Regions from separate parts of the Paenibacillus sp. FSL R7-0333 genome, predicted to be linked through region 3. Evidence: riboswitches for the same ligand, from Rfam matches in the RefSeq annotation. Region 3 holds a riboswitch; each other region holds the start of a gene.
What was found. A riboswitch is a leader RNA that binds a small molecule or an ion and turns the genes downstream of it on or off. The one in region 3 is predicted to bind cobalamin.
Positions count from the first base shown of each region.

Region 1 (4,348 bases), 1.6 Mb from region 3:
CGCAGCTCGTGAATGAAGTCTGCAGCCTCCTCAGCCGAGAAAAAAGGGTCCCCGCCCGCCAGCGTCAAGCCGTCCAGCAGCGGATTGCCTGCAATCTCTTCTATGATCTCCCGCCGCCGCTCCGGGGTGAAGGCCTCCCCGAAGTTAAAGTTCCAGGTCTTCGGGTTGAAGCAGCCCAGGCAGCGGTGGCGGCAGCCGCTGATGAAGAGGACGGCCCGCAGGCCTTCCCCTTCATTGATCGACTCCGGGTAATATCCGCAGATGTTCATAGATGCTTAACACGGTCCCGGACTTCGGCTTGCTTGGCCGCATTGAAGCGGGTCTGATAGTCACCGGTCAGATACCCGGTAACCCGGCGCAGACGGCGGATATGGGTGGTATCCTCATGGGCATTGCAGGTCGGGCAATTCGTACCGATGACCCCTTCATAGCCGCAGCCGGAGCAGCGGTCAATCGGATGGTTAATGCTGAAGTAGCTGATGTCCTGCTCCAGCGCGTATTTGATGATTTTGACGAAGGCTGCAGGGTTGCTCCGGGCATTGCCGTTCAGTTCGACATAGGAGATCGCTCCGGCGTTGCAATATTCATGGAACGGGGCTTCCAGGCTGATCTTCTTGGCTGCGCTCAGTTCATGGTAGACCGGAATGTGGAACGAGTTCGTATAATATTCACGGTCGGTTACCCCAGGGATAGAGCCTAGCACCTTGCGGTCGATCTTGGTAAATTTGCCGGAAAGACCCTCGGCCGGCGTGGCGAACAAGGTGATGTTGAGGTTAAGCTCCTCGCTCTTGCGGTCGCAATATTCACGCATGTGGCGGACGATGGCTACAGCCTTGGCGTGAATCTCCATATCTTCGCCGTGGTGCTTGCCGTACATGGCCTTCATGCACTCTGCCATTCCAATGAAGCCTAGCGACAGGCTGCCGTGCTTCAGCAGTTCGCCTACGCTGTCATCGGGGGCAAGCTGCTCTCCGCCTTCCCAGACGCCTTCACGCATCATGAAATCAGAGGCTTTGGCCTTCTGGGAAGCCTGGATACGGAAGCGGTGCAGCAGGCCGTCCAGCGCAATATCCATATAGTGATTCAGGTCGTCGAAGAACCCTGCTTCATCAGCAGCGAGGCGGCGGCCGGTTATCGTGCCGTGGGCAAGTCCCAGACGCACCAGGTTGAGCGTGTTGAAGGACAGGTTGCCTTTGCCGGAGCAGTGGTTGCGTCCGAAGCGGTCGCCGAGCACACGGGTCCGGCAGCCCATCGTAGCGAACTCGGTATCCGGGTCAGCCGGATCGTAATACTGCATGTTCAGCGGAGCGTCCAGATTGGCGAAGTTCGGATACAATCTGCGCGCCGAGCACTCCGCTGCCTTCAGGAACAGCTCATAGTTGGGGTCCCCCGGCTGCTGGTTGATGCCTTGCTTGCATTTGAAGATCTGAATCGGGAACACCGGCGTCTCCCCGCTGCCCAGTCCGTTCATCGTGGCCGTCAGCAGTGAGCTGATCACAAGCTGGCCCTCCGGGGAGGTGCAGGTCCCGTAGTTGATGCTGGTAAAAGGAATCTGGCCGCCGGAGCGGCTGGACATCGTATTCAGGTTATGTACCATACTCTCTGCGGCCTGCAGGGTCTCACTTTGCGTCTCCTTCAGGGCAAAACGGAAGGCGCGCGGATACTGCTCAGCCAGATCGCTGCGGCTCATCGTAATCTCCCCAAGCTCAGACACCTCTGCATTCTCCTCGAAATACTCCAGACCTTTGCGGAAGAGCTTGGAGAAGGACTTGGTCACATAAGGAGCCAGATCATAATCCAGCTTGTTGGCGGACACACCGCCGTACTGCGCATTCTGCTGCGACTGGAAAATAATCGCCACCAGCGACATCGCCGTCATAATCGAGTTGGGAGGCCGTACGCTGCCGTTGCCGGTGTTGAAGCCTTCACGGAGAAGCCGTTCGAACGGGATGAAGATGCAGTTGGTGGTTCCGATGGCGTATTGATCCAGGTCATGCACATAGACGACATTATCCAGGGTAGCCTGTACCAGCTGCGGCGGCATGGTGAAGTTGCGGGCATACCATTTGGAGTATTCACTGCCGAACTTGCTCATTTTGCCGGAGAAGCTCTCCCCGTTCAGGTTGGCGTTCTCGCGCAGCAGATCCAGATCCCGGCTGTCGATAATATCCCGTCCCAGATGAATGACCTCTTCCAAAAGATCCTCCTGTGCAGCTTGTCCTTCGTTATAACGTTTCTCCAGCAGCGTCATTATATAACTCTCTCCTCTCGGGTATTGTAAGCGTTAAAAAAGCACCTCCGGCCGGGACGGCCGGAAATGCCCGAATGCATGATGCAAAGATCCGGGAAGCGGAAATTTGCCTGTGGTCTGGGTGGAATATACGAGCAGACAAGGGGCAAATAGCTTACGCCCGTTCTTGTATATTCCGCAGAGCCGATACCTGAAAATAATCCGCGATCGTCCTCAGGTATCGGCAGCCTCTGGCCCGATTGACGGAAGGCTAACTCTGCTATTGCAGGCCGCATACGGACACCTTCCCTGTTCCTCGCAGGAGTCTAAGCGGTGCCACCGAAACAGGCAGGTCTCCTGGCTTCCGGCAACTCCTCCGGCGCCTTCCCGGGGGGCTTATTCCGCCCCTTAGTGGCAATTAGCCGGAGAATGCAGCCCTGGGCAACGCACCCTGGGAGCATCCGGTTACAGTGGCGGGACCGCAGCGGTTTTGCACCGCACTTCCCTATTAAGTCGCACCTCTATTACAAGGGGTGAAACGCCCGTTTCTACTATATTTTGTTGTTATCTATTAAAGCTACCGCAATATATTGTGTTTGTAAATGTTTTTTTGCAATCCCGCACGGGGAGCGGGTTCGGCGCTTTTACTCACAGCTGATCCACAGTTAGTCCACAGGTAATCCACAACTTTCCTATGAATCTGCCGTGAATTTTTCATAAAATCTCCGAAAATACGCCACAAAGAATCCATAAATAGAGTGCGTCTAATCCTGGTAATCATTTTGACGGATATTAATAGAATAGAGAGGGTGCAGGTGATTTGTAGCAAGCCTGGCGAAGCGTTACAATAAGAGGATAAGTTAGAGGCAGGCACATCAGATCATTAGGAGGCAGTTCACAATGGCAATTGGCGAAGTGACCGTTATTCCGGTTGGGACAGGCAGCACCAGTCTCAGCAGCTATGTGGCCGAGATGCAGCGCGTGCTGGAGACGGTGGAGGGCATTACCTACGAGCTAACTTCTATGGGTACGATTATTGAGGGGCCGGTAGCGCGGATTCTGGCTGCGGTAGAAGCGCTGCACGAGTCACAGTTCACCGCCGGGGCGCAGAGAGTCTCAACCTCGCTCAAGATCGATGACCGGCGCGACAAGATCTCGACCAGTCGCAGCAAGCTGGAATCCGTGGAGCGCAAGCTACAGGGAGAGTAGCGGGAATACAGTATCTAATCAGAAATGATAATAAGGAGCGGATTATTCATGGCAGAAGCAGCTCAGCAGATCGGAATTCAAATGTATACACTGCGTGACCAGACGGAACGCGATTTCCTCGGCACACTGGCCAAGGTGGCAGAGATGGGGTACCAGGCAGTGGAATTCGCCGGTTATTTCGGTGTATCTGCAGGGGAACTGCGCCGTAAGCTGGATGAACTTGGCCTGGCGGCCCCTTCGGCGCATGTAGGCCTGGACTTCAGCAGTCTGGATAAGATGGAACAGGCCTTAGCCAAAGAGATTGAATACGCGGTAGAGCTCGGACTGCAATATATAATCACCCCGTCGGCACCGCTTCCGCCGAATCCTTCCATAGAGGATGTAACGAGAATCATTCCATTCCTGGAGAAGGCTTCCGCGATGGTCCGGGCGGCGGGGATGCAGTACGGCTACCACAACCATGATTATGAATTCAAAGAGGTTGACGGCAAGGCGGTCATCGATATCTGGCTGGAGCAGATTCCTGCCGAGCATATGCTGGCTGAGTTTGATCTGGGATGGGTATACCGGGGCGGAGCCCGGCCCGTTGATTATGTGTCACGGTACGCCGGACGTGTTCCGCTGGTCCACATTAAGGATTTCGGAGCCAACCAGGAGGAGACCGATCTCGGGAAGGGAGAGGTCGATTTCCGAAGCGTCTTCGAGATCGCGGAGCAGAGCGGAATTCTCTATTATATTGTGGAGCAGGAGGCCTATGAGGTATCTTCTCTTGAGAGCGCTAAGCTCGCACTGGATTATTTCCGCGGGCTGGGGCTGATGCACGGCTGATGCACGGCTGAGGATACAGCAACCAGCGGAAAAAGGGGTTGCGTTTTCCGCTGGAAGAGTTATAATATTTTTTGCTTGGCA
Region 1 covers NZ_JBBOBZ010000001.1:187,884-192,231, forward strand. Annotated here, with positions in the region: gene nrdG (anaerobic ribonucleoside-triphosphate reductase activating protein) at 1-269, opposite strand, end outside; gene MKY86_RS00780 (anaerobic ribonucleoside triphosphate reductase) at 266-2,251, opposite strand; cobalamin riboswitch at 2,561-2,791, opposite strand; gene MKY86_RS00785 (MTH1187 family thiamine-binding protein) at 3,131-3,439, shown strand; gene MKY86_RS00790 (sugar phosphate isomerase/epimerase family protein) at 3,488-4,267, shown strand.
Region 1: it holds a riboswitch for cobalamin, as region 3 does, so the genes downstream of both, MKY86_RS00780 (anaerobic ribonucleoside triphosphate reductase) here and MKY86_RS07420 (energy-coupling factor ABC transporter permease) in region 3, are expected to answer to the same signal.

Region 2 (4,348 bases), 1.1 Mb from region 3:
AACGCTACCGACTGACGCAATCGACTAACGCTACCGACTGATGCTACCGGCCAACGCAATCGACTGACGCTACCGACTGATGCTATCGACTAACGCTACCGACTGACGCAATTGATTGCCGCTACCAGCCAACGCAATCGACTAACGCTACTGATTCACTCAACCGACTGACGCTACCGAGTGGCGCTTTTAACTAACGCTAACGAGTAACGCTCCTTAGTCATTCAGCCGACTCACACAACTAACTGACGGTTTTGAGTCGATACCAAGTGATGGTACTGAGTAACATTGCTTACAGTGATAGGTGTACTCCGTACAACTAAAAACAGTGAAAAGGAAGACGTTCCTCTCGTAACTGTATTCCATACAACTAATTTTGCCCGAATGGGCGAAAAGCCGGTACAGAAGCATTTTAGGTGCATGAAATACAGCTAAAAGTACATTTGGCAGTAAATCAGACGATTTAGTTGTACAGATTGCATTTAAGCATAACGTTTGGAGCTAGAATAGTACCTTAGTTAGTCGGGGTACGGCAGCCCCCCAGCAAGCTAGAGGATTAAATGAATGCTGATTAGTTAGAACCTGATGATCGACTAGCGGTAGCTGATCCGCTGTGCGCATATAGCGCGGCATGGTGGACTGGTCAGAGCCTGGTGCATACTACTTTATGTAGTACAATGATTTGCGCTCCGGCAGGCTGATACGAGCATAAAGTAATTAGTTAAGTGTGCTAGTGTCCGAACGAAGCTGCTCGATTGCACTTTGTACACTAGAATGAGGCATATCGAGCCTTATATGGTGTTCTGCTGTATTCGGTACATTAGATTTTGGGAATTTGGCCCGGCGGAGGGTTATTTGCCACAATCGATTGTATGAAATGCAGCAGAATGCGTTATCGACCGCTTTTACACGAATTCTAATGTACATAATACAATCGCCTGGCTTCCGCTGTCTCCGTTAGTACCGCCAACGGCTTAATTAACAGCAGAAGAATGACTCCATAGTCCTGAATAGTACGATGTGCCGGGGTAGCGGGCATGTGCTGTTCAGGATTTTTTGCTGCGGAATGGGCGGGGCTTCGGGGGGATGGAATAGAAATAGCTTGTCTATAGACATACAGGGGAATAGTAGATATGATTGTTTCAGAATATTAAAATTTAATAAGCTTTGGGAAAAGGTGCAGATTGCCTCAGAGACCGCGCGCTGTCGCTAGCAGATGCTGGCAGGGCTATGTCTAATAGAGGAATCTGCTTAAAAGGGAAGCCCGGTGCAAGTCCGGCGCGGTCCCGCCACTGTAAATACGGAGCAACTCCTGAGGAGCCACTGTCTGCTAACGGGATGGGAAGGCGGGGGAAGCGGTGAAGTATGAGCCAGGAGACCTGCCTTTTTCGTTGTTGTTTCTATTCTTCGGGGGTAAGAATGTGGAAGCAGATGCTGATATTGGCGAGGGCTGTATATGCTGTATTGTATGTAGTGTGGGAGAGCAATCGGCTCCTTCAGCCGCCCTGTATTGTATTCTTCCCCGGCCGCCCTGCACAGGGCGGTCTTTAGGTTGCCGCTTTATCTGCGGAGGAAGCAGGATTCATCCATTCTATTTCAGGAAAGAGGTTAGTTATGAAGAACCATTCTCTATCATCCAGGTTCACACGGCTGGGACTAGCTGTCATTATGCTGTTCGCACTGTTGGGAGCAGCCGTAGCCCCGGCAGGACAGGCTGCTGCTGCACAGGCAGGCGGGACTTCCGCACCCGCGGTATCCGCTCTGCCCGCAAGTGAGGCAGCCAGCGTAACCGCTGCGGTCTATGCCACTGCGGAGTTCATGCTGAAGAACGGAGTCCAGTCGGACTGGCAGGCGATTGGCCTTGCGCAAGCAGGCTACAAGGTTCCTGCCAGCTATCTGAAGGCGCTTGAAGGCAAGGTGGCTGAGGCTAAGGGTGTTTTTGCCAGAGCTACGGACTATGCCCGGATCACGCTGGCTGTTAAGGCACTGGGCGGCGACCCGGCGAATGTGGCAGGCTTTAACCTGATCGAGAAGCTGTACAATAACGATAAAATTACGGGCCAGACGCTGAATAATCCGGTCTATGCACTGCTGGCTCTGGATTCCGGCAGCTATACGATCCCGGCAACTGCAAAATGGACACAATCTAAGCTGCTGGCAGAGATTCTGGCGAAGCAGAACCCGGACGGCGGCTTCACCCTGACCACGGGTGGGAGTGATCCGGATATGACAGCGATGGTGCTGAACGCACTGGCTGGACACAAGCAGGAAGCGGCAGTGAATGCTGCCGGTCAGCGGGCGGGAGCCTGGCTGGCTAAGGCACAGGATAAGAACGGCGGATATGGCGACAGCAGCGAGAGTGTAGCTCAGGCCATCATCGGTCTGTCTGCCTTCGGCATTGATCCTGCAGGAGCAGATTATACCAAGGGTAATATCAATCTGGTCAGCAAGCTGCTGAGCTTCAGCGCAGAGGGCGGCGGATTCGCCCACACTGCAGGCGGCAGCTCCAATCCGCTCTCTACAGAGCAGGCGCTGGAGGCTTTGGTAGCGTACAAGCTGTTTGGTACAGGCGGTAAGCTCTTTGATTTTAGCGGCATACCAGTGAAGAATCCTCAGGTAAGTGTCTCGGTTACAGTTGAAGGTCCGAATGGAACCTTGGCTGAGGGCAGCGTGTACGCCGGAAATGTGCTTACGGCACTGGATAAGACAGCAGCAGCCAAGCGCCTGGCTCTGGTCAATGAAGCAGGCAATTATGTGACGGATCGGCGGCGTGATTGCGGGTACTTTTGGTGGATATGATGGCTGGATGTACGTGATCGCACGCGGCGGAGCATGGATCTATCCAAGTGTAGGGATGGGCGACTTCGCGCTGGAGGAGAATGACCGCATTGTGGTCTATTATGGTGGGGACAACACGCAGGTGGTTGATGCCGTAACCGTGACTCCCGCACAGCCGCAGCCTGGACAAGATCTGAAGGTGCAGGTAACCCAGAAGCAATGGGTCTGGAATGAGGCGACCTTCACCTCCGATTCGGTAACCTCACCGGCGGCAGGCGTACAGGTAACCATCGGCGGCAAAACAGCAGTTACAGATGCTGCGGGCGTGGCTGTTGTGGCCGGAGGACTGCCAGCAAATAAATATACCCTGACGGTTACGGGATATCTGAAGGATAAAACCCCGGCCATCGTGCGTCATACGGTTCCGGTAACAGTGGCTTCTGCGGCGGCGGACCGTCCGGCTTTTGGCGATGTGAAGTCGATCTCGCCTTGGGCGCTGGAGTCGGTATACACGGCGTATGACCGCAAGCTGATGAATGGTGTGAGTGAGGACAGCCTGCTGTTTGCACCGAAAAAGAATATTACCCGTGCTGAATTTGCAGCACTGCTGCTGCGGTTAACCGGGAACGAGCCGTCTGCGGCGTCTTCCGCTGGGGCCTTCAGTGATGTTAAGGCTGGTACATGGTATTATGGAACAGTGAACCGGGCGAAGGAGCTAGGAATCATCAGCGGCGTAAGCGCCAAAACGTTCAAACCGGACGGGCTGGTTACACGCCAGGATATGGCTGTGATGATGGTTAGAGCTTTTAAGCTGGATGCTACATCAGCCGGAGCAGGAGCAGGGGCTGGTAAGTTCAGCGATGAAGATAAGATTAGCGACTATGCATTGTCCGCTGTCCGTACGGTGACGGGACTTGGATATATGAGCGGTACCGGCGGCGCATTCGAGCCTACTGCTGTAGTAACCCGTGAGATGGCTGCTGCTGTAGCGGTTAGATTGCCATAGTTGAGTAAGAGTAGGGGATGGTATAGTTTAGTTGAAATTTCCATTCCGCTGCAGGATGGGTGCTGTACGCTGGGGCGGACAATAAGTGGATAAATGACATCTAATCTGGCAGGATTTGCTGCAAAGCGGGAGTTAGTTGGAAAAACAACACTTATTCACGCTCGATGCTCCCGTATGATGGGTTGTGGGCAGAATTAGATGCCTGAAATCCAACTAATTTCTATACAGGTGCGTAACCAGAATAATTAAGTGTAGAAAATCCAACTACCGCCCCCGTGCCGATGAGTAGTTGAGGCGTATAGGGTTGTTGAAGCGTTGCAGGCTCATTAGACAGGCGATTTTGCTTGGAATTAGTTCGGATATGTCTTGAAAAGTAAGCATAAGGTGTATGAAGGAACGGGGAACAGGCTGACTGGCCCCCGTTCTTTTCCCTTTTGTGGAGGTGTGCTGGTAATGTTCAATCTATTCAAAAGAGGCCGGGGAAGGCTGGCGCCGCTGCTTCTCCTGCTGATGGTATTGCTGCTCCCCGGCTGCTCCTCTGGGCAGCCGGATCAGGCAGGCGGC
Region 2 covers NZ_JBBOBZ010000001.1:754,639-758,986, forward strand. Annotated here, with positions in the region: cobalamin riboswitch at 1,209-1,401, shown strand; gene MKY86_RS03165 (prenyltransferase/squalene oxidase repeat-containing protein) at 1,615-2,799, shown strand; gene MKY86_RS03170 (S-layer homology domain-containing protein) at 2,807-3,784, shown strand; gene MKY86_RS03175 (DUF4430 domain-containing protein) at 4,238-4,348, shown strand, end outside.
Region 2: it holds a riboswitch for cobalamin, as region 3 does, so the genes downstream of both, MKY86_RS03165 (prenyltransferase/squalene oxidase repeat-containing protein) here and MKY86_RS07420 (energy-coupling factor ABC transporter permease) in region 3, are expected to answer to the same signal.

Region 3 (4,348 bases):
GCCCGGTATACAGCTATGAAGGCGTAGAGATTCCTGAAGTATCGGCTTCGGCTTCAGTCAATGCTGAGGGCATCATTCATGTCAGCCTGTGTAACCTGAATCACGCGTCATCGGCTGTGTTACCGCTTGCCCTGCGCGGATTGGCTGGTCAAGCATCTGTAAGCGGAACAACGCTGGCCGGAGCTTCCATCGATGCCCACAATAGCTTTGAGCAGCCGGAAGCTGTAACACCGCAGGCATTCAGCGCCTTCAAGCTTGAAGGGGATACGCTGACTGTAGAGCTGCCGCCAATGTCGGTAACGGTACTGGCCATCACTCCACAAGCCTAAGGAGAGAACCGGATGACAACCACTTCAGCCTGCAAAGGATGCCGGGAGGAGTACAAGGTCACGGAAGCACAGATTGCCCGCATTCTGGCGTCCTCCATGTTCAATCCCGGTAATTCGGCTTCCGATGAGGTCTATGCCGAGCGGCTTGCGCTTTGCGGGGCTTGCCCCAAGCTGCAGGATGGTGTGACCTGTACCGCCTGCGGCTGTATCATCCCTGTCGTGGCCCGGCTGAAGGCCCGTAGCTGTCCGCTGCCGGGCGGCGGAAAGTGGCAGCCGGTGACGGAATGACGGCCCACGCCTAACGGCAAGGAGCCAGGCGAAAAGATAGGCTAGAAGCCGCTCTTGCCATAAGAGACGGACCGATCACCGATAGCCCCTCCAACCTGCACAATGCGGCGGTTGGAGGGGCTTTTTTGCGTTGTGGAGGAGAGGGGGCTGGATGAGGAGATGAGAGGGATAAATCCCTCTAATGCAGCGGGAAGCGGGCTGGATGAGGAAAAGAGAGGGATAAATCCCTCTAATGCGGCGGGAAGCGGGCTGGAGGAGGAAAAGAGAGGGATAAATCCCTCTAATGCGGCGGGAAGTGGGCTGGGTGAGGAAAAGAGAGGGATAAATCCCTCTAATGCGGCGGGAAGTGGGCTTGAAGAAGAAATGAGATGTATAAATCCCTCTAATGCGGCGGAAAGTGGGCTGGATGAGGAAAAGAGAGGGATAAATCCCTCTAATGCGGCGGGAAGTGGGCTGGAGGAGGAAAAGAGAGGGATAAATCTCTCATATGCGGTGGAAAGTGGGCTGGAGGAGGAAATGAGAGGGATAAATCCCATTAGTGCGGTTAGAAGTTGGATGGATGTTGCGAGGGGCATTAGTGCCCCTGAATTTGCTGAAAGTGAGCGTTGAGCAGAAATGAAGAGCACTAATGCCCCTGAATTTGCTGAAAGTGAGCGTTGAGCAGAAATGAAGAGCACTAATGCCCCTGAATTTGCCGAAAGTGAGCGTTGAGCAGAAATGAAGAGCACTAATGCACCTGAATCTGCCGAAAGTGAGCGTTGAGCGGAAATGAAGAGCACTAATGCACCTGAATCGGCCGAAAGTGGGCGTTAAGCAGAAATGAGGAGTATTAGCTCTAAAAGTAGCTGAAACGAAAACTAACCTAATTAGTCTAACTAATCTAACTAATCTATCTCTCCTACCTACCTACCTACCTACCTACCTACCTACCTACCTACCTACCTACCTACCTACCTACCTACCTACCTACCTACCTACCTACCTACCTACCTACCTACCTACCTACCTACCTACCTACCTACCTTCTACACACCCTAATCTGGCTTTCATATAGAACCCGGCAAATCTGCCACACCATCCGTATAAAACAGCTCAAACACCAGATCCTCGTTGTAATTGCCGAAGCCTTTACCGAACAGGGTGAGGCCGCCGATGTGCTCGGCATCCTCCTCGACAGAGAGCCGGAAGGTCCATTGTTTGTTGCGGATGCCTACCTGATCCAGGGTGACCTCCGACAGCTTTTGCCCATCCATGAAAGTGCCCGTCTGCGTAATCCGCAGCTGCTTGAGCAGGCCGTATTGATTGGTGAGTGCAGGCCACCAGGCCGGGGTGTATTTTCCCGGATTATCTCCGTAGTCACCGGGGCTGGTCCAGAAGCCGAGCGATTGTCCGTTCAGCGTGAAGGTAATATCCGACGGCCAGTTGTTGTTGACGGACGGGGCTTCGGAGGCGATCTCCATCGTGATGGCAAGCTCCTCCGGCTGCTGGCTCGACAGCAGGAAATTCGGGATTTTATACTCGACGAACCCCTTGCCGAACCAGAGAATCCCGGCGTTCACGCGCTCCTGGTCCCAGAAATAACGGGGATCGTCAAAGTGTCCGATGACCCTCTCCGTCGTAGACAGTCCACAAGTAGGCTCGATCTGGAAGTCGGAATAATGCCCCACCGGAATGTCCTTGCGGTACCCTCTGCGCGGAGTCCGGGCCTGTCCCGGAAAAACAATTTCTGCCCCGTCGGCGGCCAGTGTGCAGATCTTCTGCAGACCGCTTTTGCCGGGAGCCATATGGCTGCGGATCAGCCCGGCGGCTTCGAGCTTGCGCACATGCATGGTCATAATCGCACTGCTGAGCTTGAGGGCTGCGGCCAGTTCCTTCACGTTCATGGGCTTCTCGGACAGCAGCCGCAGCATGTGCAGGCGCACGGTACTGGACAGTGCCTCGTACACGGGCAGGGATTGTTCGGTTAGATCAAGTTTCATCGGATGCCTCCACGTTCAGGTTATATAGTTAATAATTATATTACTCAAATAAAATTTCTACAAGCCATGATTGGCTGAAGGCAGCTTTTCCAATTTATATCACAGACACGCTGAGCCGAGTCCGCTATGATGTGAGATGAATTAGCGATGAAACAAGGTGCTCTTGCCGGAAGCGGCAAGGGATAACAGGGAATCGGGTGCAACTCCCGAGCGGTCCCGCCACTGTATGGAAGAGCTGCACTTCATGAGGTCACTCGGGAAGCCCCGGGGAAGACGAAGTCTGCGGCGCCTGTATTCCAAGCCAGGAGACCTACCTTGTCGACGCACACCACGACTCTACGCGGATAGGAGCGGTGTACGGATAGGTTAATGAGAAGAGGCGTTCTGCCCTGATGGACCGGAGGAATCTTGGAATCTTAGAGATGACACCCGGCTTACAGCTGCGGGATACAAGGGGACACGGCCCATAGTGATGGGACGATGAGAAGCACCTTGTTTCGCTTGGCAGCGGCTGCGCGCTCTATCGAACTTGCCTGCGTACATACACTCCCACCCTTTAGGGTGGGTTTTTTGGGCTTTATGATCTGTAATGGGAAATCAACAAACATGGAGGGTGACAAATGAAAAAGCACAGATGGTGGAGCTTTGCGGCACTGGTTGCCGGATTTACGGTGTACTTTATGCTGAACGAACCGGGGACGGCCCGGGCGATGCACATTATGGAAGGATTCCTGCCGGTTGGCTGGGCGGTGTTCTGGTGGGCGGCGTTTATCCCGTTCTTTGTCCTTGGAATCTTCAAGCTGAGAGCCATGACCCGGGAGAATCCGGAGCTGAAGCTGCTGCTGGGTCTGGCCGGGGCGTTTACCTTCGTACTGTCTGCGCTCAAAATGCCTTCCGTGACCGGAAGCAGCTCCCACCCCACCGGTACCGGACTAGGTGCGGTAATGCTGGGGCCGCTGCCCATGAGCGTAATCGGCTCGATTGTCCTGCTGTTTCAAGCGCTGCTGCTGGCGCACGGGGGGATTACTACGCTCGGGGCCAATGCGTTCTCGATGGCGGTGGCGGGTCCTTTTGCCGGCTATGCAGTGTATAAGCTGATGATGAAAATGCCGGACCGCGAGAAGCTGGCCTTGTTCTGTGCGGCTGCGGTGGCTGATCTGAGTACGTACGTAGTGACTTCCTTCCAACTGGCGGTGGCTTTTCCGGCGGCGGATGGCGGCGTGCTGGCATCTTTTCTCAAATTCGGGGGCATCTTTGCCGTGACGCAAATCCCGCTGGCCATCAGTGAAGGGCTGTTGACGGTACTGCTCTGGAACTGGCTGAAATCGTATAGCCCGAATGAATTGTCGCTTCTGAAACGCAAGGTGAACGGAGGAAGAGCCTAATGAGCAATAAATGGAAAAATGGGTTGATGCTGCTGGTTGTTATTCTGCTGGTCATTCTGCCGCTGCTGCTGGTTAATGGGGAATTCGGCGGGGCCGATGATGCGGCTGAAGGTGTGATTACCGAAATGAATCCTGACTATAAGCCGTGGTTCAAGCCGCTGACCGAGCTGCCGGGTGAGACGGAGAGTATGCTGTTTGCATTGCAGGCCGCGATTGGTGCCGGTGTAATCGGTTATACCCTGGGGCTGCTCAAGGGCAAGCAAGGCGGGACGAAGCAGCATAGCAGCAAGTGATCCGGCGGATTGACGTTCTCTCCTACAATAATGCTCTGCGCCAGTTGTCCCCGATGTGGAAAAGCTCGTTCGCA
Region 3 covers NZ_JBBOBZ010000001.1:1,807,433-1,811,780, forward strand. Annotated here, with positions in the region: gene MKY86_RS07400 (alpha-N-arabinofuranosidase) at 1-329, shown strand, start outside; gene MKY86_RS07405 (DUF6171 family protein) at 342-617, shown strand; gene MKY86_RS07410 (hypothetical protein) at 750-1,226, shown strand; gene MKY86_RS07415 (ArsR/SmtB family transcription factor) at 1,664-2,596, opposite strand; cobalamin riboswitch at 2,735-2,928, shown strand; gene MKY86_RS07420 (energy-coupling factor ABC transporter permease) at 3,217-3,981, shown strand; gene MKY86_RS07425 (energy-coupling factor ABC transporter substrate-binding protein) at 3,981-4,274, shown strand; gene cbiQ (cobalt ECF transporter T component CbiQ) at 4,271-4,348, shown strand, end outside.